Regions from separate parts of the Paenibacillus sp. J22R67 genome, predicted to be linked through region 1. Evidence: riboswitches for the same ligand, from Rfam matches in the RefSeq annotation. Region 1 holds a riboswitch; the other holds the start of a gene.

Region 1 (8,283 bases):
AACAGATGCGCTAACTGATTTGTATAACCATATTACCTTCCATGAATACTTGGATGAGCTCATTATGCAAAACGCTCTAGGTCACTTCTGCATTCATCTCGCCGTGCTCGACATTGACAATTTCAAGAAAGTTAATGATACTTACGGCCACAGAGCTGGGGATGCTGTCTTGAAAAACGTTAGTAGCGCCTTGAAAAATCATATAGGTCTCAATGACTTTGTGGCCAGATACGGCGGCGAAGAGTTCGCTATCATTTTCACAGAGAAGAACACCGATGTGGTGTTTGATTTACTGGAAAGAATCCGGTGGCAAATTTCCCAAATGAAACAGGAAGAGCTGAAAGGTCAAGCTGTCACCATCTCTATCGGGCTCAGTGAATACCAACCAGGGACCTCCAAAGAGCTGCTTTTCGCTGGCGCCGATCAATCCTTATACATAGCCAAGAAAACGGGTAAAAACAAAACGATCATCCACACGGCTCCCTTGCAGCAGGATGCGCGATAATTCATGCAAAAAAAGCCTCCAACCACGATACAAGTGGGATGGAGGCTTCTTTATTAATGCGTTAAAGATTAATTCTGCATGACAAAATCTTTATCAATCTTCACATTCACGTCGTCGAAAACACGCAAAATTTGGTATTTTGTGTTCCTCTGTGCAGGAATTTTGCCCGCTTGGCGAATGATGTCCAGCGTTGAAGTAACGTTGACTTTGTGCGTCGTACCCGCCGCGGATACCACGTTTTCTTCAATCATCGTAGAACCGAAGTCGTTGCAGCCGTAGCTCAGGGTCTGTTTACCCACTTCAGGTCCCATGGTTACCCAAGAGGATTGGAAGTTCGGAACATTGTCGAGCATAATCCGGCTAATTGCTAATGTTTTCAAATATTCCTCAGGCGTTACTTTCTCTGCCTTCATGTTCGTATTATCCGGTTGGAATGTCCACGGAATGAACGCAAGGAAACCTGGTGTATTAAGCTTCTGCATCAATACATCGTCCTGTGCATCTCGGATACGCAGCATGTGGAGCGCACGCTCCTCCATCGATTCACCGAAACCGATAACCATGGTGCCCGTTGTATGCATACCAATTTTGTGAGCGGTTTGCATCACATCCATCCAGTCGCGCCATGAGCCTTTGAGCTTACTAATTTTACGTCTAGTCCGGTCATCCAAAATTTCGGCGCCGCCGCCAGGCAAGGAATCCAGTCCAGCTTCATGCAGTTGGCGAACAACTTCTTCTAAGGATAAGCCGTCTGAAACGTCTTTCATTTTCATAATTTCAGCTGGTGAGAAAGAGTGCATCGTAATGTCAAAACGCTTCTTAATCTCACGCAAAATGTTCGTGTAATAGCTGAATGGCAAGTTCGGATTGGTTCCGCCTTGCATCAGAATTTCCGTACCATTCACATCCAGTGTCTCTTGAATCTTCTGGAAAATGGTTTCGTCCGGCAATACATACCCTTCAGCTGAACCTGGTGCACGATAAAACGCACAGAATCTGCAGTACACATCACAAATATTTGTATAGTTGATATTCCGTCCAATAACAAACGTAGTAATCGGGTCCGGATGCCATTTTTTCATAATTTGATTCGCAGTATCGCCAATTTTCTCTATTTGATCGGATTCGAACAGTGTAATGCACTCTTCTACATCAATTCGCCCGCCTGATTGTGCTTTATTTAAAATACGATCGATCGGTTTCACAGCTCTTCACTCCTTTAATTTCTGATGGCTCGTATCCATTCATCGTACCATATTCATGCCAAAAAAGCAGCAAATTGCTGCTTTTCATAAGTAGGAACCTTTTTCAAATATGACTATTGTGGGAATTCCGGATCATTTATCCGCGAAGCGCTTGCTCCAAATCTTCAATTATGTCTTCAATGTCTTCAAGACCAACCGAGTAGCGGACAAGACCGTCAGTAATGCCTCGCTGCAGGCGAACTTCCTTCGGCATCGCGGCATGAGACATCATAGCCGGATAGGACAAAATGCTCTCAACAGCGCCAAGGGAAACGGCTACAAGCGGTATGCGCACTTTGCTCAGCATCTTTTTCGCTTTCTCGCCGGATCCTACATCGAACGAAACTACAGCCCCATAGCCGAGGGACTGCTTTTCATGAACCTCTCTGCGAGGATGGTTCGGAAGTCCCGGGTAATACACAACCTCAATGTCAGGCTGCTCGGATAACCATTGCGCCAATCTTTGAGCGCTTTTCTCTGACACTTCCATACGAGCTTTCAAAGTTTTCATTCCGCGGATAAGCAGCCATGAATCTTGAATGCCAAGAACATTACCTAACCCGTTCTGGATCTGCTTCATTCTGCGGCCAAGGCTATCATTCGCAACTACAGCAAGTCCAGCAAGGACATCGCTGTGTCCGCCCAGGAATTTGGTTGCGCTGTGAAGCACAATATCAATTCCTAGCTCAATTGGACGTTGATGGTAAGGCGTCATGAATGTATTATCCAGCATCGTCAGTAGATCGTGCTCTTTGGCAAAAGCAGCTACTTCGGCAATGTCGGTGATTTTGAGTGTTGGATTGGAAGGTGTTTCAAGGAACACAGCTCTTGTGTTAGAACGCAGCGCTGCACGAACCTCAGCAATATCCGTCATATCGACGAACGTTGACTCTACCCCCATCCGATTCATTATTGTTGTAAGCAAGCGATATGTACCGCCGTACACGTCTTCCGTCACAATGACATGATCTCCTTGGGAAAGGAGCATGAAAGCCGAGGAAATCGCAGCCATGCCGGATGCAAAGGCGAAGCCGCGCGTTCCCCCCTCAAGGACTGTAATGTAGTCTTCCAGGGCTTGACGGGTAGGGTTACCGGAACGCGTATAATCATATTCTGGAGAAACCTCTAAATCGGCTTGATGGAAGGTTGACGCCTGATATAAGGGCACGCTGGAAGCGCCTGTCGCTTCATCAATCGCAGCGCCGAAATGTATAAGTTTTGTAGCGAATTTGCCGTGAGGCTTGCGTTTATCGTTCGGTGAATGGCTCATTACAGGGATTCTCCTTCTAATTCAGCTTGTGCTAGGCTGAGTGCATTCGCTAAATCTGCAATGAGATCATCTTGATGTTCTATCCCAACAGAGAAGCGCAGAAGGCGATCATCCACACCGATTTGCTGACGAATTTCAAGCGGAATATCCGCATGCGTTTGTACAGCCGGGTATGTCATCAACGATTCAACGCCACCTAAGCTCTCCGCGAAGGCAATAAGCTGGATGTGACGCAGAATCGGCTCAACCAGTCTGGCGTCTTTCACTTTAAAGGAGAAAATTCCTGTGTTTCCGCTGGATTGCTTGTTTTGAATGGCATGACCTGGATGAGACTCCAGTGCCGGATAATAAACATCGCTGATGAGCGGGTGCTCCAGCAAGAAGTTCGCAAGGGCTGTTGCATTCTGCTCGTGACGCTCCATACGAAGCGCCAGCGTCTTCATGCCTCTCATCAACAGCCAACTGTCTTGCGGACCAAGAACAGCTCCAATCGAATTGTGAAGGAACGCCATTTGTTCTGAAAGTTCTTTGCCCTTGGTCACAATCAGACCGGCAAGCACGTCGTTGTGTCCACCCAAATATTTAGTCGCGCTGTGAACGACGACGTCTGCACCCAGTTCTAGTGGACGCTGTAAATAGGGAGTTAAAAGCGTATTGTCGACGATGGACACAATACCCTTCCTACGGGCCCATGTACATACAAGTTCGATATCTGTGATCATCATGAGTGGATTCGTCGGCGTCTCAATGATCAGCCCTTTGGTATTCGAACGGTAAGCAGTCTCCAAACCATCCAAATCGTTCGTATCTACATACGTAGCCGTTACACCGAAGCGAGACATGATTTTCTCAAGCAGACGGTACGTACCGCCATATAGATCCAAGGAAACAATCAAGTGATCGCCTTGACTAAAGTAGGCAAACACCGTTTGCAGCGCGGCCATCCCGGATGAACATGCGAAACCGGCATCTCCGGATTCCAATTGAGCGATCGCATCCTCAAGCACTTTGCGAGTTGGGCTTTTGGTACGCGCGTAGTCAAAACCAGTGCTTTGACCGAGCTTCGGGTGACGGAAAGCAGTAGCTTGATAAACAGGGAAGCTGATAGCTCCAGTTACAGGTTCTTCGATGGAGCCAATTTGGGCGAGACGACTTTCGATTTTCAACAAAGGGAGTTCCTCCTCATGATTTGGGTTCGAATTACAGTTGCGCACTTGCCAGGCTTTCATTGATATTAGCGTTAAGCTCAAAAGGAGTTGCTTGGTACACATAATAGTTCAACCAATTAGAGAACAGCAGGTTAGCGTGCGCTCTCCAAGTGTTATAAGGCTGTCTGCTAGGATCATTGTTTGGGTAGTAATTTTTGGGGATTTCAATAGGAAGTCCCTTGCTCACATCCCGATCATACTCCCATTTCAATGAATTCGCATCATACTCGGAATGGCCCGTTACGAAAATATGCTTTCCGTCACGTGTAGCCGCGATATAGACACCGGATTCCTCCGATTCGGATAAAATCTCCAGGTCCGGACATCGCTCAATGTCTTCACGGCGAACATCGGTATGGCGGGATTGCGGCACATGGAATACTTCATCAAAACCGCGAAGAAGCTTCGTATTCGGCACCTCGACGGTGTGCGGGAATACACCGAATATTTTGTTGTCCAGCGCAAATTTACGAACCCCGAAATGATGATACAAGCCCGCTTGGGCTGCCCAGCAAATATGCAAGGTAGAAGTGACGTTTTCTTTGCTCCAATTCAGGATTTGCGTCAACTCCTCCCAGTAATTCACATCTTCAAACTCCATCTGCTCAACTGGGGCGCCTGTAATAATCATGCCATCCAGCTTTTCTTCTTTAATATCGTCAAAAGTTTTATAGAACAACTCCAGGTGTTCAACGGAAGTGTTCTTAGAAGTATGAGTTTTCGGATGCAGAAGGACGAATTCCACCTGCAGCGGGGTATTCCCGATCAAACGCAGCAATTGCGTCTCGGTCGTTTCTTTTGTAGGCATCAAATTCAGCAAAGCAATGCGAAGTGGACGTATATCCTGGTGATACGCGACAGATTCGTCCATGGTGAAGATGTTCTCTTGGTTTAAAATTTCTTTGGCAGGCAGGTTGTCAGGAATCTTGATCGGCATCCTGTTCACTCCTCTTCAATGGTTTATTTTGGGTGTATTTAAATGCAAAAATGACCTTCTCTGGAATCAGAGAAAGGCCATGGAAAGTACTGTCAATGTCCTTCTCTTATCTCCCAGATTCGCCTTCTAAAAGCGGTTCCGCAAGAATTAGCACCGTGCATCCCTTTGCTTGCAAAGGTTTGTCGGTTGCCGGGTGTCATAGGGCTAGTCCCTCCACCTACTCTTGATAAGAAAATGAAACGTATGCGATTAAAATCATCATACTATAAAATAAGGTAAAGTCAAGACATTAACCGATTCTGACAACCTGCAAAAACAAAGAAATTGCATAAGGCTGTCCAGCTATGATATTATTGATACGAAATGTATCGTTAATTGGTGTTTGAAATAGCTCATAACAGGGTTAAATAAATATCAAACTGATTACATTACCTAACCAATAAAGGGGGTCTATTATGTCCGCACCAACTTCGGATAACTTCTCTGCTTTCGCTTCATTACATCGATATTTCGCTCTAATTGAAACATCGAAGCCAACTATGCAGCAAGCTGAGGATGCCGCAGCCTTATTATGTCGAATCTACGGTGCAGAGAATGAGGAAGAGCTACTGCTCCGAGGTAATTCTGAATTGACTGACATTTATACAGAATTGAAAGCGAAGATCTTGAAAGCCGCCATGTAACTTCATGGCGCTTTTTTTTTGACACCGAACAAGCCCTGAATCCATAAAGTATCTAAAGCGCATTTCTACTTGTTTCGCCAAACTTTTTGGCTTGAAACGGGGTATATGAAGGGTTATACTAGACAAGTATTATTCGACACGGACGCAAAAGGGGGGCATACGTTTGGACGGGGAACCGAGGAGTAGCACCTGCAAGTTTTGTAAATTTTATAGTGTAGGAATGCAGTCGGTTATACCATCATTCGTAGTCTCACACACATGATGAACGTAACCGGCTGATTCCATGCAAAGGGGTGGATCAGATGAAAACACGGTGGGTTCAGAATGGCATTTTCACATTGGTCGATGACGTGTCTGTCGCACTAACACCTCCAGAAAAAGGCTTTTATTGGATTGATGCAGGGATCGAGGATTTAGAACTTCTTCAGCCTTTGTTCCATCTACATGATTTGGCCGTGGAGGACTGCTTGAGCGAAGAGGAACAGCGTCCTAAGATTGAATTTTATGATTCGCATTATTTTATCGTAATTAATAGCATTCGTTTTGATGATGAAGAGATTTTCCTTCGCGGACTTAATCTATTTCTTAGCAAGCATGTCATTATTACCGTTACTAGACAAAAAATTAATGAACTTCGCGCTTTAAAGCCCTTCCTCTGGGAAGAAGAGGTCAACAGCGCCGATCGTTTCCTATACCATCTAGTCGATCTTGTCGTCGATAATTACGTTGCGGTTGGTGACCGTATCGAGGCCAAGATTGAAAAGCTGGAAGAAGATATTTTGGTAGCGACCAAAAAATCGCATTTGAATGAGATTATCGGACTTCGTTCGGAAATTCTCTGGCTCAAAAAAGTGCTCGTTCCGCAGCGCGATGTCATCGGTACGCTCGGCAAGAAGGAACTCAGGCTGATCGACCATCAGCTCCAGAAATATTTTGGCGACATTTATGAGAATGCCGTGAAAATCGTGGATACGTTCGATACGCTCCGCGATCTCATGGGGAACTTACGAGAAGCTTATCAGTCCAGCCTGGCTAACCGTGCGAATGATATCATGCGTGTTTTTACCGCGCTGACGACCATTTTCATGCCGCTGACGTTCATTACAGGTGTGTTCGGGATGAACTTTGATAACATTCTAGGGCTCCATGTCGCTCACGGCGATGAGTTCGTCTTAGCGTTCATGGGTGTGCTAGGCATTGCGATGTATATCTTATTCCGTAAAAAAGAATGGCTTTAATGTAAGGAAGGGCTTCTTGAAGCAGCTGACACGGCTGATCAGGAAGCCCTTTTTTAGGCTAATCCCGTTTGATTTTCACGAATTTACGTTTTCCCACCTGAATAATATCGCCGTCCTGCGGGTTGAGTGACTCATGGATATTCATGATCTTCGTTTCATTGATTTTCACCGCGCCTTGCTCAATGCTGCGTCTTGCCTCGCCATTGGAAGCTTGCAGCCCCATAGAAACAAGCAGCTTAACGATGGAAATTTGGCCCGACTCCAGCAGTTCCCCGCTTATCCGCATTTCTTCGATATCATCCGGCAGCGCACGCTTCTGAAAGACCGTAATAAAATGCTGCTCAGCCTCTTGAGCTGCTTCCGCACCATGATACATACGAACATATTCCTTGGCCAGCTTCATCTTGGCATCTCTTGGATGGGTGGAACCAGACGCCAGTCCCTCTCTCAACGCCTGAAGAGCCTCACCTGAGATCGCAGTCGTTAACTCAACATATTTCAGCATAAGCGAGTCTGGAATCGACATCGTTTTCCCGAAAATTTCATTCGGAGCCTCATCGATACCGATGTAATTTTTCAAGCTTTTGCTCATCTTCTGCGTGCCATCCAGCCCTTCGAGCAGCGGCATCAGAATAGCCACTTGCCCGTCTTTCATCTCATAGGCGCTTTGCAATGTACGTCCCATCAAAATATTAAAAGTCTGATCCGTACCCCCAAGCTCAATATCGCTCTCAAGTGACACGGAATCGTAGCCCTGCATTAACGGGTAGAAAAATTCATGCACATGAATCGGCTGATTAGCCGCGTATCTTTTGGCGAAATCGTCCCGCTCCAGCATCCTTGCAACTGTTACCTTACCCGCAAGCTTGAGCACATCATCAAATTTCAGTTCACCAAGCCAACTAGAATTGTAGTAAAAGGTCGTTTTGGTGAAATCCAAAATTTTGGACAGCTGCGTCTGGTACGTCTGAGCATTATGCTGAACATCCTCTTCTGTCAGCTGTTTGCGCGTTTCCGACTTCCCCGTTGGATCACCGATTCGGCCCGTGAAATCTCCGATGATCAGCTGAACTTCATGGCCTAACTCTTGAAATTGGCGTAGCTTTTGCAAAACAACCGTGTGCCCAATGTGAATATCCGGTGCGGACGGATCTAGGCCCAGCTTCACTTTCAACGGTTTTCCTGTCACAATTGCCTG
Region 2 (8,283 bases), on a different contig from region 1:
ACCAAACATAATTGAGTAAAATACAATATTCACTAAAATAAATTGCAAATAAACGAAGCAAACATCGACGTTCCGCTTAAGAAACAGGACATCGATAAATGGCTGTTTTCGCTTGGCTTCATACCAATAAAAACCTATGCTGAGCACTAGACTAAGCAGTAGCAACAGCCAGTTGACACCTGATTTGAACGATAAGAAAAAGAACAGCCAACTGAAGATCAGCGCGGTAAAGAAGACGATGCCCGTAATATCCAGAGCTCCCGCAGCGGAGTGTTTCCGTGGTGTGTCCTTAGGCATCATTCGGAGAGCAAGCACGAAAGAAACGATTATAAACGGAAAATTAATGAGAAAAATAGAGGGCCAGTCGCTATATTGAATTAAAAATCCTCCGAGCGATGGACCTAGCGCTGCAGAGGTCGAGGAGAACACCGACATGACACTAAGCGCTCTCGCTTGATTCGTCGTGATGACCGAGCGGATGATGCCCATGCCATTCGGGAACAGGGCGGAGCTGCCGATCGCTTGAATGACACGAAAAGTCATTAACCAGCCGAAGCTCGTTGATAGTGGCGCCAGCATGGAGGAGACGGTGATGAGGGCGAGTCCAAGCATGAAGATTTTTTTGCGACCGAATAAATCGCCGACCTTGCCCATGACAGGCTGTGCCACAGCACTAGCCACATAGTAGGTTGCTATGAGCCAAGAAATCGAGGCATACGTGACATGAAACTCTTCCTGCAGCCTGGAAAAAGCGACGGAAATCATGGTTGTGTTCAATGGGTTGAGCAACGTACCCAAAGCGACAGCTGTAATGAGCCAGAGATGGCCATTTTTGTTTGATTTAGCGGTATCTGACAAGAAGATTTACTCCTTTCAAAGATGCATGTGTTCCTTCAAGAGAAACACTTAGCGGAATTCCGCTAAGTTTTATGAAATTTCTTTTACCCAGGAGAAGGTGGAAGTTGGTTGTATGGTGAAATACCTCCATAGGATGTTATAGAGGACTATTGGAGGCTAAAATCATGCAACAGCAATGGAAAAAAACGTTTGCTCTAATCTTTAGCGGACAGCTTTTCTCGATTCTGACTACGTCCATGGTTCAATTCTCGATCATTTGGCATTTGACGAAAACGACCGAGTCTGCCGTTGTCCTGATGATCGCCGGGCTTGCGGGATTTTTGCCGCAAGTCATCCTTGGCCCTTTTATCGGCGTGTGGCTAGATCGCTGGAATCGCAAGAAGACGATGATTGCAGCGGATGGGACGATTGCTCTTTTTAGCTTAGCATTAGGCCTCTATTATTATTTGGGTGATCCGAGTTTGGTATTTGTTTATGTCATCCTGCTGATCCGCTCAACAGCATCTGCGTTCCATGCTCCCTCATTCCAGGCAGCGATTCCGCTCATTGCTCCAGAAGATCAACTGACTAGGGTGGCTGGCTGGCAGCAATTAATTAATTCGTTCTCAATGATAGCAGGGCCTGTGCTTGGCATTGCCGTATACTCGGCGACCTCTCTGGGAATCCTGCTGTTTCTGGATGTATTTGGCGCTTTGATCGCTAATATCATGCTTCTGTTTACAAAAATTCGCCAGCCAAAGGCAGTTTCACCCCCGACCACACCATCCTTTTTTAGCGAGTTCAAATTCGGTTGGAATGCCTTCATTCAGGTGAAACCAATTGTTCTGCTTACCATTGGCACCGGTATTTTCGGTATTGCGATCATGCCGCTTCCTACCTTATTTCCCTTGATGACCCTGACGCATTTTGGTCGAGGGGGTTATAGTGCTAGCATCGTTGATGGCTTATTCGGTATCGGGATGATCGTAGGTTCGTTTCTACTGTCCATGCTCGGTTCTCGTTTGAAGGACATTTCGTATATTTGCCTAAGTATGCTCGGAATCGGCCTAACCTGCGTAGCTATTGGTGTGATTGGCCAAGGATTGTTCATCTTCTTCGTCATCCTCTCGACCATCATGGGGATGATGTCCCCGTTCTTCAATGGCCCTTATGCGGCAATGCTTCAACGGTCTTTCGAACCCGAGATTCTGGGGCGCGTCATCTCTCTGGTGACGAGTGTCACGTTGCTCTCCGCACCAATTGGGCTCTCGCTGGCAGGCTTGATCGTGAGCAACTTCGGTGTGCAGGCCTGGTTTTTTTGGTCAGGCATCATCACGCTATCATCGGGCATCTTCCTGTACGTTCAATTCAAGCGCATGCAAGTGAACTTTAATTTAACCACCACGGGAGCTGACGGGCATACGTACTAGAAGGAAATATACGCTTGCGTATGGTTGAATAAATAGGCCCGATCCAAGATATTTGTTTGATCCTTGTTGTCTGCTGAGGGTGACCCTAACTTTCCAATTAAATCCATAATGGCAGACTCAATTAAATCTAATCTTACGGGTCCCCAGGCCTCTTGTTTTCGCTCAGCATAGTTCACAGTCTCGGTCAAAGTCAGGCCTTTTATTCGCTGAAAAAGAGCAACCCACGTAGTCAAATCGCATTTCAAGCTGCTTGAAGGAATTGCAAATTCCCTGAAGCCAACGGCTCCTGCATCTGTGGTGATAGCAATTAGTCCGCAGATATCATCGGCCTCATTTCCAAGCTGCAACTTTTTTGCAAGTTCGTTGTCATAGCGAAAACACTCTATTCGGGTAATCTTGATTTTTGAATGCAGCAAAATAGGATGAAGGGGAGGAATATCCTGGCGAGATTCAACTGTTTCATCTGTCGTCATGTAATTTTTTATGGCAATCGACATCTTGTCACTCCTTTAAACAAGTGGAATAGCTCGAAAAAGCAAAAATGACCTTCTCTGGAAACAGAGAAAGGTCATAGGAATTCAAAGTCATAGCCTCGCTCTTATCTCCCAGATTCGCTTCACAAGCGTTTCCGCAAGAATTAGCACCGTGCATCCCTTTGCTAAACAAAGGTTTGTCGGTTGCCGGGTATCATCGGGCTAGTCCCTCCACCTACTCTTGATAAGAAAAATCATTATATTCGATTACGTTCAATATTACTACAAAGCACTCGGTTGTCAAGGGAATTTCACTACTCTCCCCATGCAAATATTTGTTTAATTTTACAAATTAAATAGGGTTAATCATGACTTTTGGAAAAATCAAGTAAAGAATTTACAAAATTTATAAATGAAATTGTAAATAGATTTAATACTCCTTAATTATGATTACTATGAGAATGGTAACATCAAATTTGAAGTGAGAGAAGGAGAGATCTTATGAAGCTAGTATTAATGGGAGACTTACATTATCACGAAATTGATGAAACAATTCCTGGTTGGTTAGAGGCACGTAATGGTTTCTATGAAACATTATTGGGACGCTTTTTAGAATTGGAAGGTGATGCTCATATCTCTTTGGGGGATTTAACGAATTATGGGCACTCCTCGGAGCTTAATGAAGTCTATGGTTTACTACGAAAAAGTGATAGAACGTTCTATCATGCTTTGGGCAACCATGATCTGTATGCTCAAACAAGAAGGGAAGTTCTCGAAATTACGGGTCAAAACCGTTACCACGCAGTAGTAAGTGACAAGGCCGTGCTCGTATTTCTAGATACAGCAAAAGAAATGGATTTCGAGGATTGGGGAGGCTGGGTTGACGAAGAGCAAATGCAATGGTTTGAAGATGTCATAACAGCATCTGGGACGAAACCTGTCTTAGTTTTCGCTCATCATCCAGTACATAATACAACAACTAACTCCAATAAAGATAAAGGTTCTATTCACCCAAGCATTGATATGTGGAAGATTTTAAGCAAGAAAGAGGGCGTAGGGATTTACTTTAACGGTCATACGCACATTGATTCTATTGTTAAGCAAAATAACTGGACGTTTGTTCAACTATCGGCTTGTTTGGATCAGCATGGTTTGCGGATCGTGGACGTTGAGCAAGATGAAATCCGTATTACGGCTATTGATTTAACGGATGCAGCCCTTACAGAGAATGTTGAGATGTTGTACAACAATATGAAGCATTTTAGACATAATCCTACCGCACGCGGTGTAGATTCAGATCGGGAATGCACAGTCTCTTTACGAATAGAAGCGGAACAAGTATAGTTTCTTATCCGGGGAGGTCTTGATGGATGATTAGGCTTAAGAATGATGAAGGCAGTTTGTTTATTGAAAGATTAAGCACACACCGCATGGTGGCTTCCATCAAGGAGCCAAAACAAATCGAAATTGCCCTCTCACTTAAAAACCAATTAAGCGGCGTCTTTCTCTTAACTGGGCATATCGGCGTTATAAAAGGCTATGTCGATTTGTTCAATAAGCACCAACTGCCTGTATTCCTTCACTTGGAGAAAATAGGCGGCTTAAGTACCGATTCCTATGGGATGGATTACTTGGCCAAAGTGATTAAACCGACCGGGATTATTACCACGAAAACGAATGTTGTCAAAACAGCGAAGAAAATGGGGTTGCTTACCATTCAACGCTTCTTCCTAGTGGACACGGAAGGGGTGGAGAACATATCCAAAAGCCTTACTCACGTTGAACCTGACATCATTGAGGTTATGCCAGCACGAATTCCAGAAATGATCGGGGAGCTCAAGAAGTTCACAACCATTCCAATCATTACAGGCGGTTTGGTGTACGAACGAAGCCATGTCATGGATGGATTTAAAAATGGAGCAACGGCGGTATCTACCTCGAAATCGGATTTATGGCGAGAAACGTATTCCACAGAAGAAAAGATGATTCGAAATATTGGATGAAGTAATTTTCATAATATTAACAACTACTTAACACTCATTTAATACTGGTCGATTATGATAAAGCCAGACAAGTAAATAGCAGTAGGTTGGAGTAGTGGAGAAGCCTGATTAGCGGCCGACTTTAAGTCGGCGGTTGATTTAGGCTTCTTTCTTTTTGGATCCATACTAAAAATTGGGAGGAACTACAAATGTTTAAGAAAAAATTGGTATCGATTCTTGCAGTTAGTTCAATCATCATGCTTACAGCATGCGGAACAGGTGGAGCAGGAGACAAGGCTGCTTCGGGTTCAGCAAGTACGGCTTCCTCTCCACAAGGCAAAATCGTCATTAAATATTGGACTGCAAACGGTGGGAAAATTGAAGAAGCAAAACAAAACCTGGTGAAGAAATTCAATGAGTCACAGAACAAAATTGAAGTTCAGCAAGCAAACCAAGGCAACTACGATGATCTTCATGCGAAAGTGCAAGCTGCATTTGCTGCTGGAAACGCACCTGCCGTTTTTGACCTTGAAATTGCATCTACCGGGATTTTCTCACGTTCAGGCATGCTTGTAGATTTGACTCCTCTGGCAGCAAGGGATGAGGCGCAAGTTAATATTAAGGATTTCAATCCGGGTCTGATGGGGAATGCCTATGTGGATGGCAAGCTATATGGGATTCCATTTATGAGAAGTACTCCGATTTTTTATAAAAATGTGACGATGTTAAAAGATGCTGGTTTGGATCCTGCCGGTCCGAAAAACTGGAAGGAATTAGAGGAGTATTCCCGCGTTCTGAAATCAAAAGGGAAGACGCCGATGACGATGGCAGTAGGTGTTTGGGAATATGAGGCACTCGTTGCTGAAAGCGGTGGTAAGGTACTAAGCGAAGATGGGAAAAAAGCCACTTTCAACTCGGCTGAAGGTGTCGCGCCGGTAGAGTTTTGGAAGAAGATGTCCGATGACGGTCTGATCAAGTTTGTTGTAGGAAAGACGGCTGGTGCTGACGCAGATAAGGATTGGACCAACCAGATTTCAGCTTTCAAGATCGGATCTACTGCGGGTGTTTCTGCAAGCTTAGAGGTTGCTAAAGGAAATAACTTTGTAATGGCAACCGACTTTATGCCTGCTAATAAATCGTATGGAGTTCCAACAGGCGGATGTCAATTGGCGATCACTTCCAAGCTGAAAGATGCTGAAAAAGAAGCAACATGGGAATTCGTGAAGTTCATGACATCGAAGGAAAACACGATCTACCAACATAAATATGTTGGATACCTGCCTAACCGTCTATCTGCTTTGCAAAGCGAAGAGTTGCAAAACTACTATAAAGAGTTTCCACAATACAAAGTAGCTTCCGATCAATTACAGTACGCAGTACTTCGTCCGAACGCGAATGCCTATGCAGAAGTTTCGAAAACGATCATTGACGCTATGACGAAAGCCATCCTTGAAAAGGATGTAAAACCGCAAGATGCCATGAACGAAGCTGCGGAAAAAGCGAATAAATTGTTGAGCAAGTAATCACCAGACTGGGAAGGACTCCCAGTTCATTCCATGAGAGCAGGCCAGCCTCTTTCTATTGAAGCTGGAAGCTGGCTTGCTCTCAAATCACCAAGAAGAAAGGTTGAGCTTACCTGTGGAATGGTTATCTAACATTAAAGTCGTTATTTTTGATATGGATGGAACTCTCTACCAAGAAGATACCTTCATGGACCGTTACATCCGCTATTTATTAGAAGGTACGGAGTATGAAGAGAAGGTTGACGCCTCAATAACAGCATCGAGAAACCTATTATCCGGTAATCATCCGATTAAACTAGGCCATTTTTATCATAAATTAGATGGCGTAGTGCTTGTCCAACAGGCTGGCAGCTTTGTCCAAGGGTTTACTTCAGAGGGTACCCCGCTTGAAGGGCAAGAGTTTGCAGAGAAGTATAGATCCTTATCTCTCTATGATTCCAATCTCATCTATATGGGGGATCCATGGGGAGTTGTTGGGACAATTCGTCATACATACAAGATTTCTGAAGAAAAAATGAAAACTGCTTTTGAACGAGTACGTGAAGAAATGGTCCTTGAGCCGTATCAATTTGAGCTTCATAAAGATTTGTTTCTAACCATTCAGAACCTGACAGCTGTAGATAAAAAGATATTGATGACCAATACGTATGAAAAATCCGGTATCGAATTTTTGCACTATATGCAAATACACCATATGTTCGATGAAATCTATTGTGGTGCTGATAAACCGTTTGGTATAAAAAAATTCATCGAGTCATTACTTGAGCAGGGATATCTTCCTCATGAAATCCTATCGATCGGAGATAATCCGTGGAACGATTTATATCCTGTCAAACAAATTGGCGGCCGAACATGCTTCATTACTCCTTACCAGACTGGTGACGAAAAGCAATGGGATTTACACTTGCATACCTTAGATGAATTAATGCAGCTGATGCAGGCTATTCAGGAACATAGACAAGTTATGACTTCGTATACAAGTTAAAATGTAAAGGAGATGAACGTATGGCAAAGATCCAACTAGTTAACATTGGGAAAAAGTTTAAAGAAGAAACGATTATCAGCGGCCTAAATCTTACGATCAAAGATGGATCGTTTACGGTTCTTGTTGGCCCATCCGGTTGTGGTAAATCAACAACCTTGCGCATGATTGCGGGACTTGAAAAACAGACCGAAGGACAAATATGGATTGGTGACAAATGTGTAAATGATACACAACCAGGGCTTAGGGATGTGGCCATGGTTTTCCAAAACTATGCGTTATATCCAACGATGACTGTGCGTGAAAATATAGAATTCGGACTCAAGAACAGAAAAGTACCCAAAATGGAACGGGAAACCTTAATCCGCGATATTTGCGAAATCGTCGCGCTAACTCCTCATCTGGACAAAAAACCGCAAAACTTATCCGGAGGACAGCGGCAGAGGGTTGCATTAGCGCGGGCTATGGTTAAGAAACCGAAGGTATTTATTTTGGATGAACCGCTCTCCAATCTGGATGCTAAGCTGCGCAACCAAATGAGAACGGAACTGATTCAACTTCATAAGAGACTGGGCAGTACTTTTGTTTATGTAACCCATGATCAAGTGGAAGCCATGTCGATGGGCGATGAGATCGTTGTCATGAACAAAGGTGTTATTCAACAAACGGACTCACCTTTGAAGCTTTATAACGATCCGGTTAATGTGTTCACAGCACAGTTTATCGGTACCCCGGCTATGAATATATTCGATTATGGTCATGTACAAGGGTTAAAGGTGGAGACAACTTCGGAAATCGGCTCTATCGGCTTCCGGGCTGAGCAAGTGCTGATGTCTCCGAAGGACTATACAGACGGATTTGTAATTGAAGGAGAAATTATTACGAGAGAAAGCCTAGGGGCAGAAAATATTTATCAAATCGATTCCAATATGGGAACGTTTTTCGTAAAAACCTTCCTTACCTCCTTGGAAACGGATGATCATATTAAAGCATTGATTCCTTATGATCAGCTTTACTATTTTGACTTAAATGGTCAAAGAATTCGGGATATATCCA

What was found. Region 1 has a riboswitch for S-adenosylmethionine ahead of metA (homoserine O-acetyltransferase MetA). Riboswitches for the same ligand answer to the same signal wherever they lie in the genome.
Region 2: it holds a riboswitch for S-adenosylmethionine, as region 1 does, so the genes downstream of both, AC58VC_RS19255 (hypothetical protein) here and metA (homoserine O-acetyltransferase MetA) in region 1, are expected to answer to the same signal.

What each region holds. Positions count from the first base shown of each region.
Region 1 is NZ_JCAUAX010000003.1:88,979-97,261, reverse strand. It holds gene AC58VC_RS12520 (GGDEF domain-containing protein) at 1-505, shown strand, start outside; gene mqnC (cyclic dehypoxanthinyl futalosine synthase) at 574-1,710, opposite strand; gene AC58VC_RS12510 (trans-sulfuration enzyme family protein) at 1,847-3,019, opposite strand; gene AC58VC_RS12505 (aminotransferase class I/II-fold pyridoxal phosphate-dependent enzyme) at 3,019-4,185, opposite strand; gene metA (homoserine O-acetyltransferase MetA) at 4,220-5,164, opposite strand; SAM riboswitch class I at 5,268-5,397, opposite strand; gene AC58VC_RS12495 (hypothetical protein) at 5,620-5,847, shown strand; gene corA (magnesium/cobalt transporter CorA) at 6,150-7,085, shown strand; gene tyrS (tyrosine--tRNA ligase) at 7,144-8,283, opposite strand, start outside.
Region 2 is NZ_JCAUAX010000004.1:687,022-695,304, forward strand. It holds gene AC58VC_RS19245 (MFS transporter) at 1-858, opposite strand, end outside; gene AC58VC_RS19250 (MFS transporter) at 1,023-2,267, shown strand; gene AC58VC_RS19255 (hypothetical protein) at 2,264-2,764, opposite strand; SAM riboswitch class I at 2,863-2,991, opposite strand; gene AC58VC_RS19260 (metallophosphoesterase family protein) at 3,242-4,084, shown strand; gene AC58VC_RS19265 (glycerol-3-phosphate responsive antiterminator) at 4,111-4,743, shown strand; gene AC58VC_RS19270 (ABC transporter substrate-binding protein) at 4,932-6,245, shown strand; gene AC58VC_RS19275 (HAD family hydrolase) at 6,304-7,230, shown strand; gene AC58VC_RS19280 (ABC transporter ATP-binding protein) at 7,251-8,283, shown strand, end outside.